DNA from 3 places in the Rhodopseudomonas julia genome. Region 3 is predicted to be linked to each of the others. Evidence: riboswitches for the same ligand, from Rfam matches in the RefSeq annotation. Region 3 holds a riboswitch; each other region holds the start of a gene.
The links. A riboswitch is a leader RNA that binds a small molecule or an ion and turns the genes downstream of it on or off. The one in region 3 is predicted to bind cobalamin.

Region 1 (4,181 bases), on a different contig from region 3:
TCGACGGCACGGGCAACGTCCCGCTTCTTCAGGGCGGCTCGCTTGCAGAAGAGCTCGCCAGGCGGTTGAACGTGCCCGCCGCAACCGACAACGACGCGATCTGTGCCACGCTCGGAGAATTGGAGTTCGGTGTCGGCAGGCGCGTTTCGAGCTTTGCGCTGATCACAGTGGGCACGGGGATCGGCGGCGCCCTTGTGATCGATCGCCGTATCGTGCGCGGTCGTGACGGCAAGCCGCCGGAATTTGGCGCCATGGTTCTGGAGCCGGGTCATCCTTATGAACGTCAGGGCCTGCGCGGGACCTTTGAGGATCTCGCCGGTGGCAAAGCAATCATTGCCGCCTATGCCGCGCAGACCGGAGAAGCTGCCGAAGATCTCAATATGAGCCTCTTGCGCGAACGCGCTCTGGCCGGTGACGCCCGAGCCGACGCGGCATTCGAGACGATGGGGCGCTACATCGCTCAGGCATTCGGCACGATGATCAATCTCACCGCGATCGAGCTTTGCGTCGTCGGTGGCGGGATCTCGCTCGCCGGAGGCTTTCTGCTCGATCGTATCCGCCGGCATCTTCGGGCAAATACCTGGCCGTATCTGGTTGCTGATGCCCGGATCTTGGCGACCGAGCATGGTAACGATTCCGGTCTCATCGGAGCTGCGGCCATGGTGCGCCGCCGTCTCAATCCTGTGGCGGGCGAGAGCGTTCCCGTCATCAAACCATCGGCATTCGTTTGAACGAGGTGACCGCCATGGCCCGAGAGCTGCAAGTTGAGCTTCGAGGTGTGCGTAAGAAGTTCGGGGCCGCGGAGGTGATCCGTGGCGTCGACCTCGGCGTTGAGGCCGGGGAATTCGTCGTCTTCGTCGGGCCGTCGGGATGCGGAAAGTCGACGCTCCTGCGCTTGATCGCGGGTCTGGAGGAGATCACCTCCGGCGACCTCTTGATCGAGGGGCGTTCGGTGAAGGATCTGTCGCCGGCCAAACGCGGCATCTCGATGGTGTTTCAGTCCTACGCGCTCTATCCGCATCTGACCGTGGAAGAGAATATGGGCTTCGGACTGAAGCAGGCGAAGGTCGAGAAGTCGGAGATCAAGCGGCAGGTCACCGAAGCGGCCGAGATGCTGCGCCTGTCGGAGCTTCTCCAGCGTAAGCCGCGACAATTGTCCGGCGGGCAACGCCAGCGTGTTGCCATCGGTCGTGCGATCGTACGCGATCCGAAGGTCTTTCTGTTCGACGAGCCTCTCTCCAATCTCGATGCGGCCCTGCGCGCCCAGATGCGCATCGAGATCGCGCGCCTGCATCGCGACATGGACGCCACGATGATCTACGTCACGCACGATCAGACGGAGGCGATGACACTCGCCGACCGCATCGTGGTTTTGAACGAGGGGCAGATCGAACAGGTCGGCACGCCGCTTGAGCTCTACGGCAAGCCGAAGACGCGGTTCGTCGCGAGCTTCATCGGCAGCCCGCAGATGAATTTTCTGCCGGTGCGTGTTGCCGGGACGGCGGACGGTGGTCCTCGCCTCAAGCTGCCGAACGGGGTTGAGATGGCTTTCCCGGAAGTGCCCCCGGCTGCGATCGACCGGGACGATGTCGTGCTCGGTATCCGCCCTCACGAGATCAAATTCAGTCGCGAGGAAACCCAGGGCATTTCGGCCGAGATCGTCGTGGTCGAGACCTTCGGCAACCACACGCTTCTTTATGCCAATATCGGTGAGGACGATCTCGTCACGGTCGAGACGGCAGGTATCAGCGATGTGACGACGGGTGAGCGCGTTTGGCTGAGTTTCGATCCGAGCCATTGCCATTTCTTCGGAAAGGATGGCCAGGCTCTATAGCTCGGGCCGAGAGCTTTACGGCATAGGCCGCCCTTATGCTCGAAGGGGCGGCCCGAAGGGAGCGGCTGAGGCCGGGCTCTTCTTGTCGAGATCGTGCCCCGATAGATATGCTCACCTGCAACGAGCGATATGCCTGGTGCCCCGCGTCGAGGGTGTCGGGCTCTACAGCCTGCGGCATTATGGCTGGCTTCAGCTGGGGATGCCTGTAAAAATCGTCATACATCGAAGTATTATTTATGAATACCGATGTAAATATTGCAGAAATTGGTGCTTCCAGGTGCATTTTTATGGCAGGAAGCAACCTATGGGCGTTATAAATAAACCAAAGATAGAATTTCCTCCTGTTGCAAGTGGGTAACGAAGCAGCCCACGGCGAGACCGACTTGACATAAGCCGTGGTTAGCGCCAGTAAAAGCCCGTTACCGGTTTCCGAGCGCGCGAGCGTGAGGATGAAAAGGGAATACGGTGAGGCTCCCCAAGAAGGGCCGAAACCGTAGCTGCCCCCGCAACTGTGAGCGGAGAGCAGGGCTGGGAGTGCCACTGGCGCGCGAGCGCTGGGAAGGTAGCCTTTGCTTGGTGCCGCGAGCCAGGAGACCTGCCGGTGATGTGCATCGGGCTGTGTGGGCCGTCGATGCATAACGAGGGATGTCGGGGTCTGCATCCAGCGACGAAAGTCACGGCAGGCAGCGCGTGCGCTTGCTTGTCATATTTCGGCGTTGGGCGGAGCGGTCATCCTGATGGAAGAGCATTACCCAACTCATAAGTGGCGGATCCAGGACTTCGTCGACATCCCGACGTTGCAGCGGATTCAGGACACTTTCGCCAAGGCCATGGATATGGCCGCGGTGACAGTTGATCGCGACGGCGTGCCCGTCACAAAAGCGAGCAATTTCCAGCCCGTGTGTCGTTTGATGCGCTCCACGACCGAAGGGTTGCGGCGCTGCCATGCCTGCGACGCTTGCGGGGGGCTCGCCGCCTATCGGTCTGGCCGGCCGGCGACCTATGTCTGTCATGCCGGGCTCGTCGATGTCGCTGCGCCGATCATCATCGAAGATGAATATCTCGGCTGCCTTTTGTGCGGCCAGGTGATGCTCGAAGATGAGCGCGAGCGCACCATTCGGAACGTGCTCGACCGAAACCATTCGCTTGGCATTGCTCCGGCGGAGCTCGAAGAAGCGGTCTACGCCATGCCGGCGGCCGATCGTGACCGTCTCGATTCCGCTGTTGAGATGCTGATGCTGGCGGCGAGCCACATCATCGAGATTGGCAAGACGAACTTGATCCAGGCGCGCCTCCTCAAGGAGGTGAAAGCCAAGGCCGCCACCGAAAAGGCGCTGCAGGATGCTCAGCTGCGGGCCTTGCAGGCGCGGGTCAATCCGCATTTCCTGTTCAACTCCTTGACGCTCATCGGCTACACGGCTTTCGAGGAGAGGGCGGTGAAGACCGAGGAAGTCGCCTATATGCTGAGCGACATCCTCCGCTACAGTCTGCGCAATCTCGCCACGCTGGTGCCGCTCAGCGAAGAATTCGACATGATCGAGCGCTGCTTGCGCCTCCATCAGCTTCGCTTCGGCGACCATCTGAGCATTGAAGTCGATCTCGACGAAAGCCTGCGCAACTGGCCGGTCCCCTGCATGGTTCTGCAGCCGCTTGCCGAGAACGCGATCGTGCATGGGGTCGAAGCGCTCTCACGGCCGGTGCGCGTGCGCGTTTCGGCTCGCAAGGTCGATGATCGCGGTTTGATCGAGGTCTATGACAACGGCGCGGGTATGAGCGAGGCTCAGGTCGCCGCGCTCAACAACGATCGTTGTGTCCTGCAGCAGGCGGAACGGAGCCGGGCGGCTCTGGGACTGCAGAGCGTCATTACCCGGCTCGACAGCGAGTACGGCAACGACTTCGATCTCAAAGTGACGAGCAGACTGAATGAGGGAACCCGAATTGAGCTTTCCTGGCCACTCGGCGACTATGCGCAGCTCGAAAATGCTTGAGCTCGCCCGTACTGAGCGTTTTGCTTCCATGTTTCAGGGGGCGTTTCAGCAGGAGTCCTCGGTTCGACCTGGCCTTTTGGTGGCCGACGACACACCGATCATTCGCTCGACGATCAGTCGCGTCGTTGCCGCAGAGGCTCTCGACTTCGCCAATGTCTGGGAAGCCAAGAACGGCTCCGAAGCGGTCGAGGTCGCCCGGCGGGAGCGGCCCGAGCTCATTCTGATCGATATCAAGATGCCCGGCGTGGACGGGTTGGAGGCGGCGGCGATCATCAAGGCCGAGCTGCCCCGCACGCGGCTCATCTTTCTCACGGCTTATGATGAGTTTGCCTATGTGCAGCGCGCCCTCAAGATCGGCG
Region 2 (4,181 bases), on a different contig from region 3:
CCGTCACCAGGGCTTCGATGATCATGATCGGGATATGGGCGAAGAAGACGAGCTTGGCGGCCGGAATGAATTCGTCGCCCGAAAGTGCGAGAGCGATCGCGACAAACGCCGTCGTCAGCGCGATCGCGAGCCCCCCGCCGATGGCGCCTGAAATCGCGGCAACCGTCAGCGAATTGGAGGCGATCCCGCGTCGGCACAGATAATAGACGATCACCGCCGGCAGCGCGATGTTGAGCGTATTGACCCCGAGCACGGTGAGCCCTCCGAAACCGAAGAACACCGCTTGCAGGAGAAGCCCGACGAAAAGCGCCGGAAAGGCGGCCCAGCCGAGCACCAGCCCGGCCAGACCGTTCATGATGAGATGGACGCTGGAGGGACCGATCGGGACATGGATGAGCGAGGCGACGAAGAACGTCGCGCTCAACACCCCGGCTGCCGGCATCTTTTCCGCCGTCAGCGATTTAAGGCCGAGCGCGATGCCCCCGGCCGCGAGCACCGCACCCCCGATGACGACGTCATTGGCGAGCGCACCGTCGACAATATGCATCGATCCCTCCTGCCGTCATTCGACGTCGTAAGCGCGCACCCAGATGACGGCGTCCTGCGAGAGCTCTTTGCCCTCGAACTCCGTCTGCGGGCCCGTGCCGAGCGCGGCAAAGCCCCAGAAACCGGCCTTCGGAACGCCGAAGGTGAAGTAGCCGTTCTCGTCGCTCATCGCGACGACGGCACCGCCCGGCATCGGCGAGGCTTTGGGCTCAGAGGGCTTGTTGTCGTCCATGGAGGGTTCGGCCGCCATGTATTCGACTTCGATCTCGGCACCCGCGACAGGCTTGCCCTCCGACAGCACCCGGCCCGTAAAGCTGGAACCGGCCAGAATGTTGGTCGGGCGATCGAGCGGCACGATTTCCGTCGCAAGCCCTTTGGGCTCGGCCCAATCGGTCGGCAATTGCGCCCGGTTGAGATAGGCCTTGGCGATCTGCTGGATGTAGATGTCCTCGCTCTCCTCGTAATAGGGCTGAGGCACGACGACGAGCGTGTAATCGCCGGCACGCTTGGCCGGCAGCGTGGCATCGAAGGCTTGGGCGCTGTTTTCGAGCCCCTCGAAGGTGATCGGCTTGAGGCTGTCCTTGAGATCGATCTTCTTGCCGCGGAAGACGGCGTAGAACTCTTCCGGCGCGCCCATATCCATGACATGGCCGTTCTCGAACGGGTGCCAGAAGATGAGCTTCAGCGGCACATCGCCCGGCTCGGCGAGGTTCACCTCGGGCGTGTAGATCAGCTGAAAATGCGCTTCGGCTGCGGCGGGAAGAAGGAACGCCGCCGATGTGAGGGCGGCACAGGCAAACTTACGAAATTTCATTCGTATCGTCTCTCCAATGACTGTTGCGGGAGAACCGCGACAGTGATGCGGAAAGGACGATCGGGGTTTTGGCGAGGATTGGGCGCAAAAGGGATTCATGGCGCCGTTCCACCGCCAGACGCTCACCCCGGCGTCCGTTGCGGTGCGGCACCGGTGGCCCGGCGTCGCGCGTCAGCGGCAGGTCTCCTGGCTTGCGGGTCACAGCGTGGCTTCGTCTTCCCAGCGCAGATGCGCCAGTGACATGTTGAAGCCCTGCTCGCCGCTCACAGTTGCGGGGGCAGCCACGGTTTCGGTCCCTGCTGGGTACGCCTCACCGTGTTCCCTTTTAATCCGGTCGCTTTGCGTCCGGAAACCGTTGACACCCCATCTGCCGGCGAATGGCCACAATTGTCAATGCCGTGCAGTGCTGGCAGCTATGCTGGGCATGGCTTCCCTTTGCCGGCATCATGTTCGGTCGAAGAGCGCCCTACGGCATAAAAAAAGGCCGACCGCATATAGCGGCCGGCCCTCTCAAACTTGCGCAGCGTGGCTGCGTTCAGCGCGCGGCCATCCGCTTCTCGCCCATTCCGGCTTTTGGCTTGCTGCTCTTACGCAGCATCCGTTCCAGACCGGCCTGAGCGCCCTCGTTGCCGCGGCCCGCATCTCGCCGGCCATTCGCGCCACCATTGCGGCTCTTATGCGCGCCGGCTTCCGTCCGCTTCGCCGAACGGCCTGCCTCCGCACCTTCCGGCCTGCGGTTGCGACCCTCTTTCGGGGCATCGCCATTCCGGCCTTCACTGCGCGCCTCGAAGGCGACCGGTTTGCCCGAGCGCCTGCGATTGCGTGAGGGAGAATTGCGCTTGCCGGGCTGGCGTGATCTTTCGTCGCGCCGCTCGCCCGCCTGCTGGCGCACGCTTGCGGCCGGAGCCTCGTCGGCTTCGCCGACCGGCTCGCCGCCCGCAACCTGGTTCGCAATCGCCTCGCCGCGGGCCTCGCTACGAGGTGCCGCGCCATGCGCATCGATCCTCTTGCCGATCAGCTTCTCGATATCGCGCAGAAGACCCCGCTCGGAATGATCGCACAGCGAGATCGCAATACCGCTCTTGCCGGCGCGCGCGGTCCGCCCGATGCGGTGCACATACGCCTCCGGCACGTTCGGCAGCTCGAAGTTGACGACATGCGAAACGTCGTCGATGTCGATGCCGCGCGCCGCGATATCGGTGGCGACCAGGACAGCCACACGACCGTTGCGGAAGGCACCAAGCGCCTTCTCACGCTGATTCTGGCTCTTATTCCCGTGGATCGCCGCAGAGCGCAGGCCGGCCTTGTCGAGATGCTGGCTCACCCGGTCGGCACCGCGCTTGGTGCGCGTGAAGACGATCGCACGCTCCATATCGGATGCGCCGAGAATATCGACGAGCATGTCACGCTTGGCGGCGCTCGCAACGTTGATGACGCTTTGTGCGATCTGCTCGATCGGACGAGACACCGGAGCGACGGAGATTTCCGCCGGCTGACGGAGAAAATCGCCCGCAAGCTTGCGGATCGCCGGCGGCATCGTCGCCGACAGGAGAACCGTCTGACGCTCACGCGGCATCTTCGCCAGGATCTTGCGGATCGCCGGCATGAAACCGAGATCGAGCATCTGATCGGCCTCGTCGAGCACGACGACGTCGGTCTGATCGAGCCTGATGGCACCGGTCTGCATATGGTCGAGAAGCCGCCCAGGCGTTGCGATGACGAAATCGACGCCGCGTGAAAGCGCCTTCACCTGCGGTCCGGGCCGGGCGCCGCCGATGACGACCGCCGACGACATGTTCACGAAGCGCCCGTAATTGCGCACGCTGTCGGCGACCTGCTGGGCAAGCTCGCGCGTCGGCACGACGATGAGGGCATGGCAGGTCCGCGGTGCGGCCGGAACCATGGTGCGGCTGAGCTTATCGAGAACCGGCAGCACGAAGGAAGCCGTCTTCCCGGTTCCCGTCTGCGCCGTGCCGAGGAGATCGCGGCCGGCAAGCATGGTCGGGATGACCTGCTCCTGAATCGGAGTCGGATTGGTATAGCCTTCGGCGGCAACGGCACGAAGGATGGGCTCGGCCAGGCCGAGTTCATTGAAAAGTGTCAATATGAGCTTTCTCGTCGCGGCCAGCCTGAGACGGCCGGCGCGAGCTATGTCACTTGGTTTTGGAAGCCTGCGTAGATCAGCTGCCGGGAGCTTGCGCCTCAAAAGGCGCCTTCAGGGCAACGATCGATACGGAAAGTTGCTTGTGACCACCGACGGCGACGAACGCCTCTACGCGCGGGGTCATCACGCCCTTGAACCACGCCTGGCGGCAATTAGCAACCGCAATCGCGTTCCCTGCCCCTGAAAGGAGGCGCTCAAGGCGGCCTGATTTGTGGATCCGAGCTTGCAAACAGCCGCAGCGATCCCCGGCCCCGTCTTGCCCGCTCTCTTGCCGGCACCGGCCGGCGCGCGTATCTCGGGGTCTGTTCGCACGCTCTCGCCCGAAGCGGCGCGCGAGCCACAGCCTTTCGCAACCTCGGCGCCACTGCAACATGCGTCCGCCCTGGTCTCTCAGAGGATCTCGTTTCGTGACCCGCCTGATCGCTCCGACCCGTCTATGGAAGGATGGCCGCTTTGAGAGCGGCCTCGCCGTGGAGATCAAGGCGGGCGCGATCGGTCGCATCCGGCCGCTTGCCGCCCACGAGACGCCCGATCTCGCCCCGCATCTCCTCATCCCTGCCCTCACCGATCTTCAGGTCAACGGCAGTGGTGGAATCATGCTCAATTCCGATGCGAGCCCCGCCGCGATCGAGACGATCATTGCGGCCCAACGCGAAC
Region 3 (4,181 bases):
GGCGGTGACAAGGGGGAAACATCCATGGGGCGCGGCATGCGCGTGTCGAAGAGCGACAAGCGGGTGGAAGCCTACGGCACCATCGACGAGGCGAGCGCGCAGATCGGCCTCGTGCGTTCTCTTGCGGGTGACGATACCGAGCTTTGTGAGATGCTGCGCAATGTCCAAATCGACCTCTTCAACCTCGCCGCCGACCTGCACATGCCGGGCGAGCACGGCGAGCATCTGCGCGTCGGCGAGGAGCCCCTTCAGCGACTGGAGGCAGAGCTTGAAGCGATGAATGCCGCCCTGCCGCGCATCACGAACTTCGTGCTGGCGGGCGGCACGATCGCCGCCGCCCAGGCGCATGTCGCCCGCACCACGATCCGCCGGGCCGAACGGCGTATCGTCGCACTGTCGCTGGAGGAAAAGGTGAACCCGAACGTGCTCGTCTACATCAACCGCCTCGCCGATTTCATGTTCATCGCGAGCCGCCGCCTGAATGGCAACGGGGCCACCGACGACGTCTGGGCGCCGCGGGCACAAAGACAGGCCTGACGTTTCGGCACCAGCCTTTCCGGGCGGGCCTGCCCGCCTGGAAATCCATCTTGACGAAGCGTTCAGCTTCGTGGTCCGATCTTCGGGACGGTGCCTCTTTGAGGCTGAAAAGGGAACGCGGTGCGGGTTTTCGCCCAATGCCGCGACTGTCCCCGCAACTGTAAGCGGCGAATCGCCCGTCACGATGCCACTGGCGCTCCGGCGCCGGGAAGGCGATGGCGCGATGACGACCCGCAAGTCAGGAGACCTGCCGTCAGCCGTGGTCACGCGCGGTCATGTCGGTCGGGGTGTGCCGATAGGAGTGGATCCATGCGTCCCAAGCGCATGGAGCATCCTCGATCGCGGTGACGTGCCATGTGGCCCGTGTGCCCGTTTCGAGGTCGTTGTCCGTGTCCTGTTCCCGCCTGCCGCGCCGTGGAGCGTCGTTGCAGCTTTCCGCTGCACTTTGCCTTTCCGCCAGCGCTTTCGCGCTTGCCGTTTCGCCCCCGGCCCTCGCCCAGGACGACATGGTGGCGCTTCCGGAAATCTCCGTCAGCGCCCATCCCGGGCCGCGGCTGACATTCTCATGCTGAGGCACCTTCTGGCAGCGATCCTCATCCTCGCCACAGCGGGCCCGGCTGCGGCGAAGCCGCAGCACGTCGTCTCGATCAACCTCTGTGCCGACCAGCTCCTCATGCGGTTGGCGGACCCGGAGCAGATCGCATCCCTGACCTACCTCGCGCGGGATGCTTCCATGTCGAACCTCTCCGGTGAAGCCCGCAGTTTCCCGGCGAACCGCGGCCTTGCCGAGGAGGTGGTGCGCTACGAGCCCGACCTCGTTCTCGCCGGGCGCTACACCAAGCGCGTCACCACCGATCTGCTGAAGCGGATCGGCATCAACGTCCTGGAGCTCGACGCACCCCGGACCATCGAGGAAGTGGAGGCGCAGATCCGCCTCGTCGGCGGAGCGCTTGGCCAGGAGGCGCGGGCAGACACTGTCATCCGCGAGATGGAACAAAAGAGGCTGCGGGCGGAAGACGGCGCAGCCCAGCTGTGGCCGACGGCGGTCGTTTACGAGCCGAACGGCTACACCGTCGGCGCCGGCTCGCTGATCGACACGCTGCTCTCGCTCGCCGGGCTGCGCAACCTCGCAGCGGAACGCGGCATACAAAATTACGGGCGCCTGCCGCTGGAATCGCTCGTCACGCTGTCGCCGGACGTTCTCATCATCGGCCCGCCGCGCGAGACCCCGGCACTTGCGACCGAACTCGTGCGCCACCCGGTGCTGTGGCACATGCCGCGGCCGATGGAGATCGCGACCGTCCCGCCCCGGCTCTGGATCTGCGCGGGCCCGGACATGTTCGAGGCCGTTGCCATCCTGCGCGAGGCCGCCGCAGAAGCGAGGACACGCCCATGACGGACGCGACCTTCGCCCCTGCCCCGTTGGAGATGAGCCATTGCGCGCTCCTCACCGGCCTGTCGCGCTTCATCATGCCCTGCCGGCGCGCCGCGGATTCCTGGTGGGGGCCGTCCCAGGGGGATGCCGATCGGGCGATCGCCGATGGCCACAGCCGGGTCGCGGGTTTCACGGCCGCGCCGCCCTGTCGGATGCAGGTGTCCTGACGATGTGCGCTTACCCGCCCGAAAGGATCGTCTGCCTGACGGAAGAGACCGTAGAAACGCTCCGTCTTCTCGGCGAGGACTGGCGCATCGTCGGGGTGCCGCAACCGACGGGAAGATCAGGCGACTTGACGGCGGACAGGACCGTCGTCTCGGGCTTCACCCAGGCCGATATACCCGCGATCCTTGCTCTCCAACCCGATCTCGTCCTCACCTTCTGCGATATCCAGAACATCATCGCCAGCGAGCTGATCTGGGCGGGCGTGCCCGTTCACGCCTTCAATCAGCGCAACGTGGCCGGGATTCTCGCCATGATCCGTATGCTCGGTGCAATGGTCGACGCAGCAGCGAAGGCCGACCGGCTTGCCCGTTCCTACGCCGCACGTATCGAGCAGGTACGCAACCGCACATCTTTGCAGCAACGGCCACGTGTGTATTTCGAAGCCTGGAACAACCCGCTGATGAGCGGCGCGGGCTGGATTTCAGACCTCATCGAGATCGCAGGCGGTCAGGACGTCTTTGCACATCTTCGGGCAAAACCGGGGGCTGCCGACCACATTCTCACGCCGCCACAAATCCTCGAGGCGGCGCCGGAAGTGATCCTCGCTTCCTGGTGCGGCAAGCCCGTCGACCTCGACGAGATCCGGCGACGGCAGGGCTGGGGCGCGCTTGCCGCGGTGCGCGACAATCGGCTCACCCAGATCGACGCCAGCCTCATCCATCAGCCGGGGCCGCTCGCTTTGACGAAGGGGCTCGATGCGATCGTCGCCGCCTTGCATGAGAGAGAGGAGATTGCCCATGACGTCGTCAATTGAGGCCTGGCCACCCCGAAGGCAGCTCCCGACACCGGAAGACGTCCTCTTCGCCTGGCTCATATGGCTACCGACAGGTGCCAATCTGCAACTCGCTGCACGCGAAGAACTTCAACGCAGCCAGTTCCGTCAACCGGCAACCCCCGAAGTCGAACGCCTTGGGATGCTGCTTGAAGCGGTCTCGAACGGGACACCGCCCCTGCGGACTGCAGATGTTCGACGAGAAAACCGATGACCGCGCTTATGATCGCAGAGCGAAAGCGTGAGGCTGCCGGTCCGGAACGCAGAACCGGACCGAATATCGGCCGCTGCCGACTTAACACGCGCCGCGATTTCTGCATCGAGGACGTGCGCAATGACGAGCAGATGGAGACGTGCAGGCAGATCTCCGAAGAGCTTCTCTGGCAGGTCCTCTCGACGTTGCCGAAGCGGCGGTCACAGATCGGCGAGGAGGCCCGCACTCTCGACTGGAATGAGGACGAGATGCAGGCGTTTCTGCAAAACTCTTTGCTGCCGCAGAGCGGCAGATGGGTTTTTGGTCTGCACGGTGCGCTCGGCGAGTTCAGGACGAGGGAGGGAGACCTGGTGGACCGTGACGGTAACTTCGCCGTCGCTTGCGTTCATGGTGCTGTCCGGCTCCGTGAGAGAAGAAGGCTGCGAGCTTTTGAGTGGCGTCAGGGAGCAGCGATCATTCTCGCCCTCGCGCGCAAGCAAATCGTCGGCCTGCCAAATGCCTGTCTGGCATCGCTCGGGCGTGATGAAGCCGCCATCCGCGAGGAGGATCGTGATGCACGCCTGTTCGATCTCGGAATCGGCTCCGCCATCACCCAATTCTGCCTGCGCACACGCGATCCGCTGCTGATCCGCAGACTAAGCGAACTAGAAGGCGAGGCCTGGCCGCTGGTGCTGAGCCGCATCGGGCGTGACATCCAAGAAACCTCACCCCACCGCGTGATCGCCAGCCCGATTGGGCGGATGGAAGTCTTCTCACCCATCCAGGCGGCAGGCGGCCGCCCCCCGAAAGGGCCACATACACGCTTTTTCCCCGCTGACATCGCCATGGGGCGTGAGCTCCCGCCGGGTGTCCAAATACCGGCTGAATATGCCCCATGCGCAATCTTCTATCCCACCGGACGGACGAGGTATCCCGGCGGCCTCCAGGACTAGGCCGCCGAACTGTTTCGACTATTCGGCCGCGTCGGACAGCTCGGTGCGCAAGCTTCTTGCCGCCGT

Region 1: another riboswitch for cobalamin. It lies ahead of J2R99_RS17630 (PocR ligand-binding domain-containing protein); the one in region 3 lies ahead of J2R99_RS03695 (ABC transporter substrate-binding protein).
Region 2: another riboswitch for cobalamin. It lies ahead of J2R99_RS09145 (DUF4198 domain-containing protein); the one in region 3 lies ahead of J2R99_RS03695 (ABC transporter substrate-binding protein).

The regions. Positions count from the first base shown of each region.
Region 1 covers NZ_JAUSUK010000002.1:1,792,295-1,796,475, reverse strand. Annotated here, with positions in the region: gene J2R99_RS17640 (ROK family protein) at 1-731, shown strand, start outside; gene J2R99_RS17635 (ABC transporter ATP-binding protein) at 746-1,834, shown strand; cobalamin riboswitch at 2,241-2,451, shown strand; gene J2R99_RS17630 (PocR ligand-binding domain-containing protein) at 2,572-3,822, shown strand; gene J2R99_RS17625 (response regulator transcription factor) at 3,902-4,181, shown strand, end outside.
Region 2 covers NZ_JAUSUK010000002.1:13,977-18,157, reverse strand. Annotated here, with positions in the region: gene cbiM (cobalt transporter CbiM) at 1-547, opposite strand, end outside; gene J2R99_RS09145 (DUF4198 domain-containing protein) at 563-1,360, opposite strand; cobalamin riboswitch at 1,520-1,732, opposite strand; gene J2R99_RS09140 (DEAD/DEAH box helicase) at 1,896-3,464, opposite strand; gene J2R99_RS09135 (N-acetylglucosamine-6-phosphate deacetylase) at 3,932-4,181, shown strand, end outside.
Region 3 covers NZ_JAUSUK010000001.1:783,188-787,368, forward strand. Annotated here, with positions in the region: gene J2R99_RS03690 (cob(I)yrinic acid a,c-diamide adenosyltransferase) at 1-537, shown strand, start outside; cobalamin riboswitch at 609-806, shown strand; gene J2R99_RS03695 (ABC transporter substrate-binding protein) at 1,103-1,933, shown strand; gene J2R99_RS03700 (hypothetical protein) at 1,930-2,139, shown strand; gene J2R99_RS03705 (ABC transporter substrate-binding protein) at 2,142-2,951, shown strand; gene J2R99_RS03710 (DUF6925 family protein) at 3,192-4,115, shown strand.